3 regions of the Fictibacillus sp. S7 genome follow, and region 3 is predicted to be linked to each of the others. Evidence: riboswitches for the same ligand, from Rfam matches in the RefSeq annotation. Region 3 holds a riboswitch; each other region holds the start of a gene.
The links. A riboswitch is a leader RNA that binds a small molecule or an ion and turns the genes downstream of it on or off. The one in region 3 is predicted to bind thiamine pyrophosphate.

Region 1 (6,198 bases), 570 kb from region 3:
TAATTAATGGACAGCTCTATTCTTTTCTCTTTGGATAGGGCAATACCTGCCAGGGTGAAATAAAAAAGAAAGAGCTTATGAGCTCTTTCCGTTACACCTATAGTTTTTCAATCACTTTGTTAATAATGCCGTAGTCCAGTGCTTGCTGCGCTGTCATAAAGAAGTCTCTGTCTGTATCCTTTTCCACCCGTTCCATCGGCTGACCTGAGCGGTCGGAGATAATTTTATTTAAAATCTCCCGCGTTTGAATAATTCGTTTGGCGTGGATAATCATGTCTGCCGCCTGACCTTCTGTCCCGCCCATCGGCTGGTGAATCATGACTTCTGCATTCGGCAACGCATACCGTTTTCCTTCTGCTCCGGCGATCAGCAGGATAGCGCCCATGGATGCCGCCATCCCGATACATATCGTTGACACGTCTGGTTTAATAAATTGCATCGTGTCATAAATCGCCAAACCAGCAGTAACAGATCCCCCAGGAGAGTTAATATAGATGGATATATCTTTTTCGGGATCTTCTGCTGCCAGAAATAGCAGCTGAGCGACTACAGAATTGGCAACATTGTCATCAATTGGGCTGCCAATAATGACAATTCGATCTTTTAAAAGCCTTGAATAAATATCATACGAGCGTTCGCCTCTGTTCGTGGTTTCAACAACCATTGGCACTAAGTTCATGACCTTTTTCCTCCTGTACGTTTCTTACGCTGCCATGCAGTACGGCGAAGATCCCGTGCTGCCAGCAGCGATTTTTCCAAATCCGGATGTAATGTAGACAACCTTTGATGGCATTTTTCCCTCTGTTTCAATCATGATTTCCGTTCGCAGCTCTTCCCTGTTCTTCTCTTCTTGCTCATTTTTTCTTTCATGAAGGTTGATCACTTTTTCATCCCGCAGTTTTTGTTTCCGGTTCTTTTCCCATACAAGAGAAGTCTGCTTCTTCACGTCGCTCATCCCTGTTTTCCTCCTTCAGGTTTTGGATAAATAGCAATAGACACCTGGTACTCCTCGCCGTTTTCCTTTTCTCCTGATTGATATTTTTCAATTAACTGATGAAGCAGTGAGAAATATTCGTTCATGAATTCATTCCGCTGTTTTTCTCCGCATAAACTGACGGAAGCCTGAAGAACGGCACTTGGAATTTGTGCTTTTTCTGCCTGTTCCATGAGCTGCAGGGCATCTTTTTTTATTGCTTCAGTCAATGATAATACATGAGCCAGGGCATGCTGATCCTGCAACTTTTGTGAAGTCTCCGGTGACAAGCCAAGTGATTCAGACAAAATCAGGGTTTTTGCCACTGCCTGATATAGTACTTCTACCAAATTTCTGACATTCCTTGTGCCCACCTTTTGCACCAGCCCTACTTTTTCAAGTGCTTTCAAGTGATAATTTATTTTTTGCGGTGTTTCGTTTAGCATTTTGGCAATTTCGGTGGCTGAAGCGGGGACTTTCAAGGCAGCTACAATCTCCGAACGAATGGGATGCAAAAGGGCTGCAGCTTGCTCCGGCAATGTGACCAAATACGTTTCTTCTATTCGGGCCTTCTGGTTCACAGCTTCACCTCACTTAAAATAAATGTATTACGTAAAATTATTTTATTACGTTAGGCTTATTTTTGTCAAACCTTTCAAGTTTTAAACAAAAAAAAACAGAAGCGAAAGGCTTCTGTCAATTGATGAACGGCAGAGCCGCCAGAATAATAAAAACCAGCACCATGCCTGAATTAAAATAGAATTCTATTTTCAGTTTAAAATAATAACGTTCCACTGCCCTGAACAAAAAAACAACAGCGAGGATGGCAAAAAGGACGGAAGGGCTGTTTACATAAATGCCATTCCAGAGTGCACTTAAAAAGCTCAACAGTAAAAGCACCATCTCTGCATATGACCAGGCTTTGCTCCGTTTTTTCATAGAGACACCTCTTTCATGCATCGTCGATTTATTGTACGGAACACGCATGAAAACAGTGCCCTTCCTATTTGATAATTTTGTTTAAAGAGTTATTCTGTTTGGCATTCTCTACCGCTTTTAGAAGTTCCCCAGCAGCTTCCGCAGGTTTTAGATGGTTACTGATGGCCGTTATTACAGCTACCCCATCTGCGCCTGCCTGAACGACTCCTGATGCGTTGTCCTTATTGATACCGCCAATTCCGACGATAGGGGCATCTATTCCATTGTCCCGAAGCTCACGAATCACCGAATACCCCATCACCGGCCTTGTATCCGTTTTTGTTCCTGTCGGATAAACCGGACCGACTCCGAGGTAATCGGCACCAATTTCAAGCGCAAGCCGCGCTTCATTCAGATTGTGGACCGAAACACCCAATAGTTTTCCCGGAACGGCGTTACGGATTTCCTCGAGATCTCCGTCTTCCTGTCCGACATGCAGTCCGTCTGCATTCAACTTCTTCATTAAATGAATATCATCGTTAATGATAAATGGAACGTTAAATCGGCCGCATATTTGTTGAAGGGCCATGGCAAGTTCTATCCGGTCGTTTCCTTCCAGACAACCCTCCCCTTTTTCACGGAATTGGAAAATTGTTGCTCCACCAATGAGCGCCTTCTCCAGAACTTCTTCGGCATCTGCTGAACAATTAGTGCTTCCCATAATAAAATATACCTTCATACGATCTTGAAGCTCAGCTTTGTTCATTGCTCTTCCCTCCGTGAACCGTTTCCCATCTTCCTGTCTCGTCAAGTTCTTCAGCACTTAATAGATATAGCTCATCCAAAAAAGCCGTTTGAAAACTCCCAGGCCCGCGCGCAGCGGAAACCGCACGTTCAGCACAAAGACCCAGGTAAGTAAGCGCTCCGGCCATCCGTTCGAATGAAGTCAAATCAGTCGTTACCGATTTGGCTAGAAACAACCCGATCAAAGAGGTGGAGAGGCAGCCCGTCCCCGTCACATAGGAAAGCATCTCATGCCCTCCTCTTATTACCATGGTTTCTGCCCCATCACTCAAGATATCCTCTTTGCCTGTAATCGATACCAAGCAATTCAACTGATTGGCCGCAAAGCGGGCCAGTTCCGAACTGTCCTCTGCCAGGCTCCCGTCTACGCCTTTTCCACTCCATTGTTCTCCACTTAAAAAGGCGATCTCTGCCGCATTGCCGCAGATCACATTTGGAGAGACTTCATCAATAATTTCTGAAACAGCCGTTTTTCTTAACGATGATAATCCCGCACCGACCGGATCAAGTACAACCGGAATTTCACTGGATTTGGCTTTTTTCCCGGCTAGGATCATCCCTTTCACCAAATCCGGCTCAACCGTTCCGATATTCAATATAAGAGCATCGGCAGCCATTACAGCTTCTTCAGCTTCTTCATAATGGTGGGCCATCATTGGGCTTCCTCCTGCAGCGAGAATTCCATTAGCCAGGAAATTCATTGTTACTTGATTGGTCATATGATGAATCAGCGGTTTTTTCAAGCGAATATCTTTTAAAAGATTTGGTAATTTTGTCATTGGTATTTCCTCCTGTAGGCCCAGTGGTTGGTCGGTCCATGGCCGCTTCCCAGATGAAGGGGTACGCTGATGGCTTCCTGTATAAAGGCTTTGGCGGTTTCAACGGCTTCAATCGGAGATTTTCCAACAGCCAGTTCGGCTGTTATTGCAGCAGCAAATGTACAGCCTGTTCCATGGGTTTGTGATGTTTCAATGCGTTTCCCTTCAAATTCAATCAATTGTTCCCCATCATAATACAGATCCACTGGTTCATTTTCATGGGGAAGGTGACCGCCCTTGATGACGATTTGCTTTGCTCCCAAACCATGCAGAAACTTGGCTGCGTCTTCTCTGCCCTGTTTGTCCTCAATCTTTCTTCCGGTCAGTTGCTCGGCTTCTGGAATGTTTGGAGTCAGTATATCTGCGATTGGAAGAAGGTGTTTCTTTAGAGCTTCAATTGCATCCTTCTTAAGCAGTTCTGCCCCTCCCTTCGCGATCATCACCGGATCAACTACCACGTTGGTCCATTTATATTCCTGAATAAGTGAGGATACCGCCTCAATAATTTCGGCACTGAAAAGCATGCCTGTCTTCAGCGCTTCTGGCCTGAGGTCGTCTGCAATACTTTTCAGTTGGTCTACCACCATTTCAACCGGTATAGCATGGATATTTTGGACACCCTTGGTATTTTGTGCGGTGACAGCGGTAATAACTGACATGCCATATGCGCCTAATTCTTGAAAAGTTTTCAAGTCGGCCTGTATACCCGCTCCTCCCCCAGAATCCGATCCTGCTATCGTTAATGCTTTTGGTGTATTGGACATTAGAAAAACTCCTTTTTTCTTTACTTCATATAAAAAGCCGCCCTCAAAAAGAAGGCGGCTTAAACATCATCATTCAGCTGGTCGTCGGTTTAAGCCACTTCCCTACGACGGTATGATCCGTATCAGGTTCAAAGGGTCAAAGTTCACTCTTTTCTCAGCTTCCATAAGCTCCCCTAGTGGTTAGTACTATAAATATTATTTACCCTCTATCGTATCGGACAAATTTAAAAGCGTCAAATTGGAAATATGAAATATGTCGAAAAGTTAGTGAACAGCGTTTAAAAAGAGCGAGTTACGGGCATATTTTATACAACACCCGATAGAAACTCTGGAGGGAGAGAAATTATGAATATAAGAGAGAAACTGCAAAATTTAAAAAACAACCCAGAAGATGTTTATAGTCACGCTCAGTCAGAAGAAACCTTCTCAAGAAATTACACCAATCCAGTCGAAGTCAAATATAACCCTACAGAAGAAGTTTATGAAATGCGAGTTTTTGACATGGAAGGCGGTGAGCAGCTGGAAAGTAAAACTTTCCACTCTGTTGACGAGGTGCTGGCTGATTTAAATCTGGAAAACGAATAAAATAAATCTAAATTTTCAGAATTAAATAGTTGCTATTATCTCATAGGATAAGTATACTAGTAAAAACCCACTAAAGCATTAGCTTTAATCACCCAAGCTTTTGCAAAAATATTCAAGGAGGAATAGAGCATGAAAGATAATACGTCGTATAATAAAGATATGAACGATCTTGTGAAATACAAACTTCAGAAGAAAAATGAACCGTTCGCTTTTAATATGGTTGCTCAGATGATCCTTGATGAGTCCTTGCACGCCCATCAAATTAAACGTTATAAAGAAAAAATAGATGAAGCCCTTGAGAAACGAGATGAAGCAAGTTTCATGAAATTGACCGATGAATACCTTCGCTTCCTGGGGTAAGAAATCAAACCTTTTTGGTTTGATTTCTTTTTTTTTGCCCTCTCCCAGTTGTGCGGCAGTGCAAAAAGTTGCATTATCATGCGTTTATGCTAGTATTTACAAGGTGATTATTTACAACATGAGAAGTATGTACGGAGGGTAACATGAGTAAAGTAAGACGAAACGATCCTTGTCCTTGCGGAAGCGGGAAAAAATATAAACATTGCTGTCAACGGTCGCTGACAACAACAAAGATGAAACAAATGGTTGAAATCAGCCGTCACCTGGAAGGGCTGGCAAAGTTTGCTTTTGACAACTTTCATGAAGACATGGAAAAAAAAACACGGAATTTTATCCAACAATTTAATGTTGATAATGAGCAGGTGGAAACATACGCAAACTTGATGGTATGCTGGCTCATTTTTCATTCAGCGGTTCAGGACGGTAAAACACCCGTAGAACTGTACCTTATGGAACAAAAAGAAAAAGAAGAGCGTCAGGTCTACGAAGTAGTGAAAGAATGGAAGAACACCACCCCTTCACTGTATACCGTTCAGGAACAGCTAAACCGGAACGTTTATAAGCTGAGAGATTATTTCACTCATCAGGAACATACGGTTGAAATCCATTCAGAATCCCTTCCTGAAGTGGAATTACTTGTTGCAGGTTCGCTGATCGCTACAGGGGAACATCAAGAATTTTACATTGATTATGCAAAAATTCCGGTTTCCGCTTCCGATCTATCAGAGAAACTGCAAACCATTCAGTCTGAACAATTAACAATGAAGGACGATTTTCCAAATGTTCTTCACATTCTTTTGTCCAACAAGTCTGCTGTTCCGGTCAATGATTCGGTTTTAGCTCTACTGAAAAACACAGCTTCTTCCGAAATTTATGAAAAGGCCATTCCCCTTTGGGATCAATGGAACAACAGCCAAAAGCTGACCGTTCGAAAAGAACAGCTTTTCGCTGCAGCACTGCATTATTTTGTCAGCAA
Region 2 (6,198 bases), 900 kb from region 3:
GCTTTTTGAAAAGGCGTGGAATTCGATCACAGAAGATGAAATTGAAACCCCGGTAAAAGCAGAAGAATGGCTTTTAAAGACGGTAACCAATACGAATTTAGAGCTTTTTCAGTATGCCAACAGCAATGCCGATTGCAATGGAATGGGTACGACTCTTGTCGGAACGCTGTGCACCCCTTCTTATTTAACGATATTACATATAGGCGACAGCCGTGTTTATTATTTTTCCGAAAACAAGCTTATTCAAAAAACGGAGGACCATACGCTTGTCAATGAACTCGTCCGTTCAGGACAATTGTCCGAAACGGAAGCAGAAAACCATCCCAGAAAAAACGTCATCCTCCGGGCATTGGGAACCGACGATGTCATTGAGGTGGATATCCAGACCATTTCATGGGGCGAAGGCGACCTCGTGCTTCTATGTTCGGACGGATTATCGAATAAAGTATCCCGGGATATGATGGAATCCATTGTAAGTGATGACAGCCTCTCGCTGGATCAAAAAGTGGACCGCCTCGTAAACCTGGCAAATGAAGCCGGAGGAGAAGACAATATTACGATTGGGCTTGTCCGTTACCCTCCCGATGAACAGCAAAAGGGAGTAAATTAGCATGATTGGCAAACGAATCAGCGGCCGCTATAAACTGCTCGAAGTCATAGGAGATGGCGGAATGGCCATTGTTTACCGGGCCAAAGATCTTATTTTGGACCGTGATGTGGCCGTGAAAATCCTTCGATCGGAATTTTCGGACGACGAGGAGTTTATCAAGCGGTTTAAAAGAGAGGCAGAAGCTGCAACCAGCCTGGATCACCCCCATATTGTGAGCATCTTTGATGTGGGTGAAGAAAACAATGTCTATTTCATTGTGATGGAGTACGTAAAGGGGAAAACGTTAAAGCAATATATACGTGAAAAAGGGCGGCTGTCTGTAGAGGAGTCCATCCAGATTATCAAGCAGATCGCTTCGGGTATGGTTGCTGCCCATGAACATGGAATCATTCACAGAGACATTAAACCACATAATATTCTCATTGATGAAAACGGAGTGGCCAAGGTTACCGATTTTGGCATCGCACTTGCCATCACATCGGCGACCATCACACACACCAATTCGGTTTTGGGCTCGGTTCACTATTTTTCACCCGAACAGGCCCGCGGAGGCGTAGCCAACGCAAAATCGGATATTTATTCACTGGGAGTCGTACTATTTGAAATGCTGACCGGCCGAGTCCCGTTTACTGGAGAGTCGCCTGTATCTGTCGCATTAAAACATTTGCAGGAAGATGTTCCGGAACCGAGGAAAATTAATCCGGAAATTCCGCAAAGTGTGGAAAACATTATCCTTAAAGCCCTGACCAAAAACCCGGTCTACCGGTATGACAGTGCCCTTGAGATGATGGATGACCTTGACACGGCGTTGTCACCTCACCGGCTGAATGAGGACCGGTGGAGTGATTTTGATGAATCTGCTGATGCGACAAGGATTATGGCTCCGGTCTCCATGACAAAAGAGGCGGAGGCAAAAGCACCTGAGCCTAAACCGGAATATCCTCCGGCACCAAAGAAAAAGAAGAAAAAGTGGCGAATGATTCTGCTCATTCTTATACTTTTGCTTGCTGTTGCGGGGGTTGCCGCTTTTGTCATGCCAGGGATGTTTAAAGTTAAAGACGTGTCAGTCCCCAATGTAGTTCATAAAGACTACGCCGACGGCTATGACAAGCTTGTTAACCTGAAACTTAAAGTGGAGCGCAAAGACCTGTATGACGATGAAGTTGAACAAGGCAAAATCATCAAACAGGACCCTGAAGCCCAGTCCATGGTAAAAGAGGGGAGCTCGGTCACACTCTATGTCTCTAAAGGCTTTAAAAAGGTAGACATGGAAGATTTGACTGGCATGAAGGAAGAAGAAGCAAGAGATTTGCTGAATGAAAAAGGATATAATACGAAAAATATTGAAACGATACCAGTAGAGTCAGAAGAAACACCAGAAGGGGAAGTAGTATCCCAGAGTCCCGAAAAAGGCGAAAAGGTCAATCCGAGTGAAATTCAGGTCATCCTTCGGGTAAGCACAGGACCGCCAACCGTTCAGCTTGAAAATTTGGCGAATTCATCCAAAGAAGATGTGCAAAATTACATCTCCCAGGAAGGACTAAATGTTGATTTCTCAGAAGAATATTCGGATTCGGTCGAGGAAGGAAAAGTCATTTCACAAAAGCCTTCTCCGTATACCACTGTAAAAAAGGGATCAACAGTAAATGTCGTCATTTCCAAGGGGAAGAAGCCTGAACCTAAACCGCCTGAAGAGAAGCCAGAAAAGCCGGAAGATAAACCGGAAAAGCCAGATTCGGGCGAAGAACCACAGGACCAGGAAATCACGTTTAACAACAAAATTACCGTGGAAGTGTCCAAAGAAGATGAGAACCAACAATTTCGGGTAAGAATTGTTTACAGTGATGCCAAAAAGGATAATGCTGTATTTGTGGAAGAACAAATTTCGAAAACGAAAGAATATATGGTGCCGCTCACGGTTTCACCAGAAAAGGATGCGTCCTATACGGTATATTTAAACGGAAAAGAGCAAGCAGCCAAAACGTTTAACTATAAAGATGCAAAGGAAGGAAATTTCAAAGGAGAGAATAATGAATAATAAGACTGAAGGAAGAATTATAAAATCAGTCGCTGGTTTTTATTATGTGCTTTTCAATGACGAGGTCTTTCAATGCAGAGGACGGGGGAATTTCAGAAAGAAAAAAATTACTCCTGTGGTGGGGGACTGGGTTGTGTTTGAATCTACCAACCCTACGGATGGCTATATACTCGATGTGAAAGAGAGAAAGAATGAATTGAACCGGCCGCCCATCTCGAATGTCGATCAGGCTATTTTAGTGTTTTCTGCAGTGCGGCCGGAATTTTCTACAGCGTTGCTCGACCGTTTTCTTGTCCACATCGAGGATAATGGCATACAGCCGGTTATATGCATTACAAAGATGGATTTGATCGAGAGTAACGAGTACCAGCAGGAAATTGAAAATTATATCACAGCCTACCGCAAGCTGGGATATGATGTCCTTCCAACCTCTGCCATGTCGCTCGCTGGAATGGAAGCGATCAAACCCATTTTTAAAGGCAAAACCAGTGTGTTTGCCGGACAGTCGGGAGTTGGAAAGTCGTCTCTATTGAATGCACTGATGCCCGAGCTTATGCTGGAGACCAATGATATTTCCGACCATTTGGGCAGGGGAAAGCATACGACCAGGCATGTAGAACTCCTTCCATATGGTGAAGGACTGATTGCCGATACACCGGGATTCAGTTCGCTGGATTTTGTTGAAATTGAAACCGAAGAGCTCTCTTATAATTTTCCGGAGATGAAAGAAAGAGTATCGGATTGCAAGTTTCGGGGCTGCACACACAGCTCGGAGCCGAAATGTGCGGTAAAAGAAGCCGTGGAAGAAGGGGAGATTCCCCGCTTCCGCTATGACCATTACTTGGAATTTTTACAGGAAATCAAGGAACAAAAACGGAGGTACTAACATGATAAAAGTTGCGCCATCCATACTGTCCGCTGACTTTTCGAAGCTGGGCGAAGAAGTCAGGGCAGCTGATGAGAGCGGGGCCGATTACATCCATATAGATGTGATGGACGGTCATTTCGTACCAAACATTACGATGGGCCCGCTTGTGGTAAACGCGATTCGCCCGTTGACAGATCTGACATTTGATGTCCATTTGATGATTGAAAATCCGGATCAATATATTCCTAATTTTGCAGAGGCAGGAGCCGACATCATTACGGTTCATGTAGAAGCGTGCCCGCATCTGCACCGGACCATCCAGCTGATTAAAGAGCATGGAAAAAAAGCGGGGGTTGTACTGAACCCTGCCACTCCGATCGATACGATTAAGCATGTTCTTCCTGAATTGGACCTTGTTTTAATCATGTCGGTCAATCCGGGCTTTGGAGGACAGTCTTTTATCCAAGAATCTTTATCAAAAATCAAGGAACTCAGAACCCTGATCGACGAAAAGGGTCTTGATGTCGAGATCGAGGTTGACGGGGGCGTAAATGCAGAAACCGCACGCCTTTGTGAAAAAGCGGGAGCGACTGTCCTTGTTGCGGGATCGGCCATTTATGGGAAAAAGGACATAAAAGGTGCAATTCAGGCCATTCGTGGTGTATAATAGATGGGTATAAAGAACTGAGAGAAGTAACCACAGGGGGAGTCCCATAAAGGGGCTGAGAGGGGAGTAAGTTCCCGACCCTTAGAACCTGAAGCAAGATCATGCTTGCGTAGGAATGTGGAGTCGCTGTTGTTTCATTAAAAAGCAACCGTCATTCACATGCCGGTTGCTTTTTTCTTTTCTTAACTATGTTAGGGGGAGAACAATATGACAAAACGGATTGGGTTTTTAACCGAAATCGCAATGATGTCCGCACTGGCCATCATTTTAAGCTTTGTACAATTTAAAGGGATTTGGGCCTATGGGGGATCGGTTTCTCTGGAAATGCTGCCGATTTTTCTAATGGCGTTCCGCAGAGGAGTATCCGGGGGGGTCGCCACAGGCCTGATCGTAGGAATGGTCAAAATGCTGATTGACGGAACAGCGGGCATTCATCCGGCTTCCTTGATTCTTGATTATCCGCTGGCCTTTTTGCTTGCTGGTTTTGCAGGAGTTTTCAGAGTCAATGCCGTATCTTCGCCAAAAAGAAGAATGTCAGCCATTGTGGCTGGAATCTTGTTTGGAAGCGTGCTCCGTCTTGCTTCTCACGTGGTTTCAGGTGTCATTTTCTTTGCAGCATACGCTCCGAAAGGAATGAATCCTTTTGTGTATTCAGTAATCTATAATGTTTCCTACATGATTCCGGTTGCTCTTATCACCATTGTGGCGTTCCTTTTCTTAACGAAAACCGCGCCTCGCCTTCTTCATCACACGGGCCGCGGAGTAACACAGGCAGCATGAATATCATCATTGTAGCAGGAGGTCCGGAAGAGAAGCATCCGGACTTTTCTTGTTTTCCTGTAAATGACTCCGTCTGGGTAGGAGTTGATCGTGGGGTGTACCATCTGCTGAAAAAAGGCATCAAGCCTCATTATGCCTTTGGTGATTTTGACTCACTGGACAGCAGGGAAAGGGAATGGATGTCCTCTTATGAACTCCCGGTATTTGAATATGACAGCGAAAAGGACAAAACCGACCTGGAACTGGCCCTCGAATGGGCGGTTGACGAACAGCCGGAAGGAATCATATTGCTTGGCGCGACTGGCGGCAGGCTCGATCATGAACTGGCCAATATCCAGCTTCTGCTTTTGGGCCTTGAACAGAGTGTGCCGATCGAGATCCGCGACAGTCAAAATTCAATCAGCCTGAAAGCACCCGGGACATATGAGGCCGTGAATGAACCGGAGTACCCCTATCATTCCTTTCTTCCCTTTAACGGGCCGGTGAATGGCCTCTCGCTTTCCGGATTTAAATACCCATTGAAACAGCAATATTTGCCAATGGGTTCCACCCTTTGCATATCCAATGAGCTTGTAAATAAAAATGGTACTTATTCCTTCTCTGGCGGCATATTAATGTTCATAAAGAGCCATGATTAAATTAATCTTTAACGGCAGGCCGCATGGTACTATTTTTTATATGATGAATATATTTACAAGGAATGTCTTATTTTTTAAGGGCCTGGAGGAGGGGTATGATGAAATTTTACACCATTAAACTGCCTAGGTTTTTAGGAGGATTTGTACGTGCGGTTTTAGGTTCGTTTAGAAAAGGATAAAAGAGGACGACCGGCACCTTATTTTATGTACAACATCTATTAAAAAAGGAAAGGCACCCTGTCAAAGAGGGTGCCTTTCCTTTTTTTTTGCAAAATAAAAAACAACGGGGAACCCGTTGTTTTATGAGCATTTACACACGTTCGATTTTTCCGGATTTAAGGGCACGTGCAGAAACATATACACGTTTCGGCTTGCCGTCAACCAAAATGCGGACTTTTTGAACGTTAACTCCCCAGCTCTTTTTGGTTTTGTTCAAGGCGTGTGAACGCTTGTTTCCTGTTTTAGGGCCTTTTCCAGTAACGTAGCATTTGCGTGACATATTGTGTACCTCCTTTATAACAGTAAAACTGTATCATATCAGTCGTATGTTAAATACTAACCTATAGTAGCATGACCACTAAAGAAAAGCAACAAATG
Region 3 (6,198 bases):
CTTCTTCAAAAACCATCGGCCGAATGTACTTAGTCACCGAGGAGCAGTTTATGGATGTTGCTTCACAGGAGAATGGAATTGACGGGCTAGAGTTCGATTTTGAAAAGATTAAAGAAGCCCGTTTTCTTCCTTTGACAGAGGGCTGGTATGGCACCATTGTTTATCTTGGAGATTGTGATGGCTACCCGATTTTCTCTTTTACCTCCAATCATGATATGGGGGAGGAAGAATACGTGGCTCCAGCTCCTGGGTATCTTCGTACCATTGCCAAAGGATTGAAGGCCATGGGAATGACCGATGATGACATACTGGATTACCTGGGGGAGAAAAACGGCCTTAAGAGCGTTAAAACGAGAGAGCAGATCAAGAAGGATTCGGGACTAGCGGAAAGGTCTTAGTTATATTGGTCTGTTATTGAATGTTAATGGTAAAATAGGCACCAAGACGCAAGTCTCTGGATGCTTACGAAATGGGGGAATAGGTGAGATAATGTAATCCCCTATACATATGAGATGCCTTGACCAGGGCATCTCTATTTTTTTGCCAATACCAATAAGCACTGTCCCAAATGAGGACAGTGCTTTCATTTTTGCTGATAAGGTGCTTCTAATGTTTTAATCATTTGCTTAGCAATCATTTCATGGCCTTTATCATTGGGATGAATGGCATCGTAAATCCATTTTTTTCTGTTTTCAGGTTTCAATACCTCACTGCTCGGGATGACAATCGATGGTTTATTGTTTGCAGTGGTTTCGTAGGCGATCAGATTCCAGTCATTCAATAACTTTTTCGTGGCAGGAAAAAAGGTCTCCTCTGAGTCTACCGCGTTGTACAATTCGTTGTAAACAAGGATGGCGTCAGGATTTTCTTTTCGAATGATGGAAAAGATCTCAACCAGATTATTCTGATAGGATGATTTAACATTGGCATAATCCTGCAGCGCTTTAACCGGACCTTCCTTTAATGCGAGTGTAACGAGATCATTGCCCCCAATATTGATCGTTATCAAATCTGCCGAATGAATCCGCTCCTTCATATCAGGGGTGGATAAAAATCTGAGCAGGTCTCCGCTTGTTGCCCCGGATATACCCTGGTTATCCAGAATCGCTTTCTTTCCGGTAAGCGAGGATATTTCATCGTTGGCTATTTTGATAAATCCACCTTCCGTCGATCCCCGTCCCTGTATGACTGAATCTCCCAGGGCAAGATGATGAATGGCCTTCCCGGGAAGATTTCTTAAGTGGCCGATATAGGAAACATTATGGGATTCAGGCTTATCGGCTGAGTCCTGTATAGCGGCATTTTGTGCTTTCAAACGGTCAATTTTAAATTGAGGATAATAATACCATCCTCCGACAGAGACAACTATCAAACCTAAAAGGATGAGCGCCAGCCATAGCCATTTCTTCATATGCTGCCTCCTTTCAAGGTCCCCATTTTAAACCATTTCTCCCTCTCCTATCAATATATTAGCATGAAAGAAACATATGAGAGCGGTCTCACACCGGATCAATAAAACAACATCCCGGCTCTTTTGTGCCGGGATGTTGTTGTTTTAAGGGTCGAGCCTTCTGAAGCGTGCTTCAAAGAGCAGGTAAACGCCGTAGGCAACGAGACCGAGAGCTACTATGGTCAGGAGAACCTGCCCATAGGGCTGTTTAACAAGCTCCGCAAGTGCTCCGTCCAGTCCTTTCGTTTCATCAGGGTCTGCCTGGACGGCTGCACGGATGAGAAAGATGCCCATAATGGCAAAGACGATTCCGTGGGCGGAAATTCCAAATTTGCCAATGTAACGTGCTGTTTTCCATTCTTTTTGATTCATTTCTTCGCGCTTCAGTTTGTTTAAATATTTTTCCTTATAGGCCTTATAAAAATTAAAGATTCCTACCCCGATCAGAATGGCGCCAAGGAGCCCAATGATGAACTGGCCAAAAGGCTGAGCAAGAACTTTGGCTGAAAGTGTCTGGTATTTCTCGCTGGAGGAACCACTGCTAGCTCTGAATATAATCTTGATGGCACTTCCGCATAAGCCGAAATAGACACCTGCAACAATGAGGTAGCTTATGCGTGCCATCCATCCTTTTGCATCCTTCCCTTTGTGCTCGGGATCAAAGATTGCCATGATGACTTCCCACAACGCATAGCCGGCAAGCCCGACAGCGAGCACTGCAAGCAGAATGGAGCCAAAAGGCTGCTTGGCGATCGTGTAAAGTGCACCAGAGGAAGTAGCGAGTTTCCCCTCCAAACCGAATGCAGTCATAACCGCGAGTACTCCAATGAGAATGTAAACGGCACCTTTCGACAGGTGGCCAAACCGGGCCATGCGAACGATCCATGGCTCGGCTTCTTCTTTGTATTCTTCAGCTTTTCTTTCAGCGTGCTCTTTGTGCTGTGACAAATCTTTATCCATATGGGTGCCCCTTTCAAAGGTTCTATGTACTTAGTACCCATTTTCTCCAATTCATCAAACTAGCAGACAGCTGTCCAAACCCATATTCCATAATTTGCATACCATAGAAAGAAACCTTATGCAATTTAATCTAAAGGGAGGGTTATATATGAAAGAACATTATTATGGGTTATGCTGTCAATATATGGGTCAGGATGTTGAAATCACCACCACCGATGGAAATCGATACGTAGGAACCATCCAAAATGTTGATGCAGAAAATGTGTATTTGCTTCCCCATCAGGATGATGGAACAGGAAGGTTCTTTCCGTTATTGGGTGCAGGGCTGATCGGTCTTGGACTCGGTACGATTGCCGGATTTGCACTCGCTCCGCGTCCGCCAGTTGCCTTTGGCTACGGTTATGGGTACGGTGGTGTGGCTCCCTTTCCAGGCGCTTATGGAGGCGTACCGGGAGGATTTGGCGGCTACCCTGGTTATTATGGCGGCTACCCTGGTTATTATGGCGGCTTTCCGGGTGGCGGCTTTGGGGGCTTCTAATGCACGTATGAAAAACTCATCTGCAAAAACGATGAGTTTTCTTTTTTTTACTGAACAGAATAAAAGTTCTGGATACCGTACAGACTTGACATTATGGCGGAAAAACTGTACTATTTTTTCCATAATCGAAGATCATAACGCAATGACAGACCAATAGTATCTGAGCCTCTTTAGAATGAAGCGAACCGGGGATGGTGAAAGCCCGGTCAAATGTTCAGAGAAACGGAAGTCTCGAGCCATTAATTGACCAAAGCGGATGCAATAGTGATTGCATCAATTGGGGTGGAACCGCGTGAGTACAGCTCTCGTCCCTGGACAAACAGGATTTGTCTATGGGCGGGGGCTTTTTTGGTTTTCAAAAAGCAAATGCGAATAAAGGAGAGAATGACATGAGTGTGACAATGGAGCAAGTCGTCAACATGGCGAAACAGCGCGGATTTATTTTTCCGGGATCTGAAATCTACGGAGGACTTTCAAATACTTGGGATTATGGCCCGCTCGGTGTGGAGCTGAAAAACAATGTAAAAAAAGCCTGGTGGAAAAAGTTTGTTCAGGAGTCCCCTTACAATGTAGGTCTCGATGCTGCAATCCTGATGAATCCACAAACATGGGTGGCTTCAGGACACATTGGAAACTTCAATGACCCAATGATAGACTGTAAACAGTGTAAAGCACGCCACCGTGCGGACAAGCTCATTGAAGATGCGCTTTCCGAAAAAGGCATTGAAAAGATTGTGGATGGATTGTCATTTGATGAAATGGAAAAATTGATTGAAGAACATAACATTGCCTGTCCTGAATGCGGAGCACATGATTTTACTTCCATCCGCCAATTTAACCTGATGTTCAAGACATTCCAGGGGGTAACAGAGTCCAGTACGAACGAAATCTATCTTCGCCCTGAAACAGCGCAGGGGATCTTTGTAAACTTTAAAAACGTTCAGCGTACCATGAGGAAAAAGCTGCCGTTTGGTATTGCACAAGTAGGCAAAAGCTTCCGAAACGAAATCACGCCAGGAAACTTTACATTCCGTACTCGGGAATTTGAACAGATGGAACTTGAATTCTTCTGCAAACCGGGAGAGGAATTGAAATGGTTCGATTTCTGGAAGCAATACGCCCATGATTTCCTATTGAATCTTGGCATGAAGCAGGATAAGCTTCGCCTTCGTGATCATGAATCCGAAGAGCTTTCTCACTACAGCAACGCGACGACAGATTTTGAATATCAGTTCCCATTTGGATGGGGCGAGCTCTGGGGAATTGCTTCCCGCACCGACTTTGACTTGAAGCGCCACAGCGAACATTCCGGAGAAGATTTCAATTATATTGATCAGGAAACGAACGACCGTTATGTTCCGTATTGCATCGAACCATCGCTTGGAGCAGATCGTGTCACCCTTGCCTTCTTGATTGATGCTTATGAAGAGGAAGAGCTGGAAGGCGGAGACACACGAAATGTGCTTCATCTGCACCCTGCCCTTGCGCCGTTTAAAGCAGCGGTACTGCCACTTTCCAAAAAATTATCCGAGGAAGCGCGTGAAGTGTTCGCAGGTCTTGCCAAGGACTTTATGGTGGATTATGACGAAACCGGATCAATCGGAAAACGGTACCGCAGACAAGATGAAATCGGAACGCCGTTTTGTATCACGTATGATTTTGATTCGAAGGAAGACCAGCAAGTAACAGTTCGTGACCGTGATACAATGGAACAGGTGCGTATGCCGGTATCCGAATTGCGTGCGTTTCTCGAGCAAAAAATCAGCTTCTAATCACTTTACATTTTTTTCGGTCGTGGTAAGATGAAAATAACTTCATATTATAGCAACACTGGGGGAGCCTTCCTGGCTGAGACTGAACGCATTGTTCTAAACCCTTTGAACCTGATCTGGATGATGCCAGCGTAGGGAAGTGCCACTGCACAGCTTTGACAGCTGCTGCAGCTGATTTGAAATAACAGTGAATCAGCCACTCTTTCTACGCAAAGAGTGGTTTTTTTGTATGGAAATGAGGAATGGAAATGTACCCATTGGAGTTCCATGTCATCACGGACGGCAAACAGAGCGAAGACCGTATTCTTTCAGTGTCATCCATCCTTGCCCCCCATGTGACAGCAATACATATCAGAGAAAACAGCCAGGCTGCAGGCGACATTTACAGTTTGTCCGAAAAGCTGAAGCAATGTGGGATACAAAACGAAGCCATTTATATGAATGACCGTGTGGATGTTGCGGTAGCTGCAGGACTCGGCGGCATTCATTTAAAGGAAAGCAGTCTTGCGCCAGATGTGGTCAGGCATCATTTTCCTTCTTTTAGAATCGGTCAGTCAGTCCATTCGAGGGATGGGGCGATCCAGGCAGAACAGAAGGGGGCAGACTATCTTTTCTTTGGTCATGTTTTTTCAACCGAAAGCAAAAAGGATAAAGAGCCAAGGGGACTTGATCAATTGCAGGAGGTGGCCGAAGCGGTCAGCATTCCGGTTCTCGCCATAGGAGGAATTTCTCCGGAGAGAGTTGGCGCCATTGTCAGCGCAGGAGCATCGGGCATTGCTGTCATGTCAGGAATCTGGAAGGCGGAAGATCCAGTTTCGATAGCCAAACAGTACAAAGCAGTTTTAATGAAAGAGAGTGATCAGGATGCGCAAACATTATGATGTCATCATCGTCGGCGGAGGGGTCATTGGCAGTTCGATCGCCTACTTTCTTCGCCGTCACACCCCTTACAACGTTCTTGTATTGGAACGAAACAAAATTGGAAGTGAAGCCTCTTCTGCGGCGGCCGGCATGCTCGGAGCCCAGGCGGAGATTCATGAAGCAGGCCCGCTGTATGAGATGGCCAGACAGAGCAGGCAGCTTTTTCCGGAACTAAGTTATGAACTTAAGGAAATCAGCGGTGTGGATATGGAATGGGTGGATAAAGGATTGTTTAAAACAGCCAAAGACAGCTGTGAGGCTGAAAGGCTGCAGGATTTGGCTGCCTTTCACAGGGCTAACGGACAGCCCGCCGAGTGGATGGACGTGGATGAACTTTGTAAAAAGGAACCAAACGCATCAGCGGAGCTGGCGGGCGCCCTGTTTTTGCCGAAGGACGGTCAGGTGAATGCTCCCAAGCTGACTCAGGCCTACGCCCAGGCCGCTGTAAAGCTGGGTGCCGATTTTATGGAGTATACAGAGGCTGCTGGCTTCGAATTTGCCCAACTGGGAACAGGCGTGCAAACCAGCGCAGGCACGTTTTATGGGGAAAAACTGGT

Region 1: another riboswitch for thiamine pyrophosphate. It lies ahead of thiD (bifunctional hydroxymethylpyrimidine kinase/phosphomethylpyrimidine kinase); the one in region 3 lies ahead of DMO16_RS10880 (thiamine phosphate synthase).
Region 2: another riboswitch for thiamine pyrophosphate. It lies ahead of thiT (energy-coupled thiamine transporter ThiT); the one in region 3 lies ahead of DMO16_RS10880 (thiamine phosphate synthase).

What each region holds. Positions count from the first base shown of each region.
Region 1 is NZ_QJKL01000001.1:1,554,086-1,560,283, forward strand. Features, by position in the region: gene clpP (ATP-dependent Clp endopeptidase proteolytic subunit ClpP) at 98-679, opposite strand; gene DMO16_RS07895 (hypothetical protein) at 704-955, opposite strand; gene DMO16_RS07900 (ArsR/SmtB family transcription factor) at 952-1,554, opposite strand; gene DMO16_RS07905 (hypothetical protein) at 1,670-1,912, opposite strand; gene thiE (thiamine phosphate synthase) at 1,977-2,657, opposite strand; gene thiM (hydroxyethylthiazole kinase) at 2,644-3,474, opposite strand; gene thiD (bifunctional hydroxymethylpyrimidine kinase/phosphomethylpyrimidine kinase) at 3,471-4,277, opposite strand; TPP riboswitch at 4,360-4,462, opposite strand; gene DMO16_RS07925 (hypothetical protein) at 4,623-4,862, shown strand; gene DMO16_RS07930 (IDEAL domain-containing protein) at 4,992-5,222, shown strand; gene DMO16_RS07935 (YecA family protein) at 5,366-6,198, shown strand, end outside.
Region 2 is NZ_QJKL01000001.1:1,230,741-1,236,938, reverse strand. Features, by position in the region: gene DMO16_RS06260 (Stp1/IreP family PP2C-type Ser/Thr phosphatase) at 1-610, shown strand, start outside; gene pknB (Stk1 family PASTA domain-containing Ser/Thr kinase) at 612-2,648, shown strand; gene rsgA (ribosome small subunit-dependent GTPase A) at 2,641-3,534, shown strand; gene rpe (ribulose-phosphate 3-epimerase) at 3,536-4,183, shown strand; TPP riboswitch at 4,209-4,316, shown strand; gene thiT (energy-coupled thiamine transporter ThiT) at 4,391-4,963, shown strand; gene DMO16_RS06235 (thiamine diphosphokinase) at 4,960-5,601, shown strand; gene spoVM (stage V sporulation protein SpoVM) at 5,700-5,780, shown strand; gene rpmB (50S ribosomal protein L28) at 5,912-6,100, opposite strand.
Region 3 is NZ_QJKL01000001.1:2,126,201-2,132,398, reverse strand. Features, by position in the region: gene DMO16_RS10905 (hypothetical protein) at 1-398, shown strand, start outside; gene DMO16_RS10900 (GDSL-type esterase/lipase family protein) at 584-1,411, opposite strand; gene DMO16_RS10895 (DUF1206 domain-containing protein) at 1,556-2,410, opposite strand; gene DMO16_RS24580 (hypothetical protein) at 2,559-2,948, shown strand; gene DMO16_RS10885 (glycine--tRNA ligase) at 3,338-4,720, shown strand; TPP riboswitch at 4,771-4,875, shown strand; gene DMO16_RS10880 (thiamine phosphate synthase) at 4,969-5,601, shown strand; gene thiO (glycine oxidase ThiO) at 5,585-6,198, shown strand, end outside.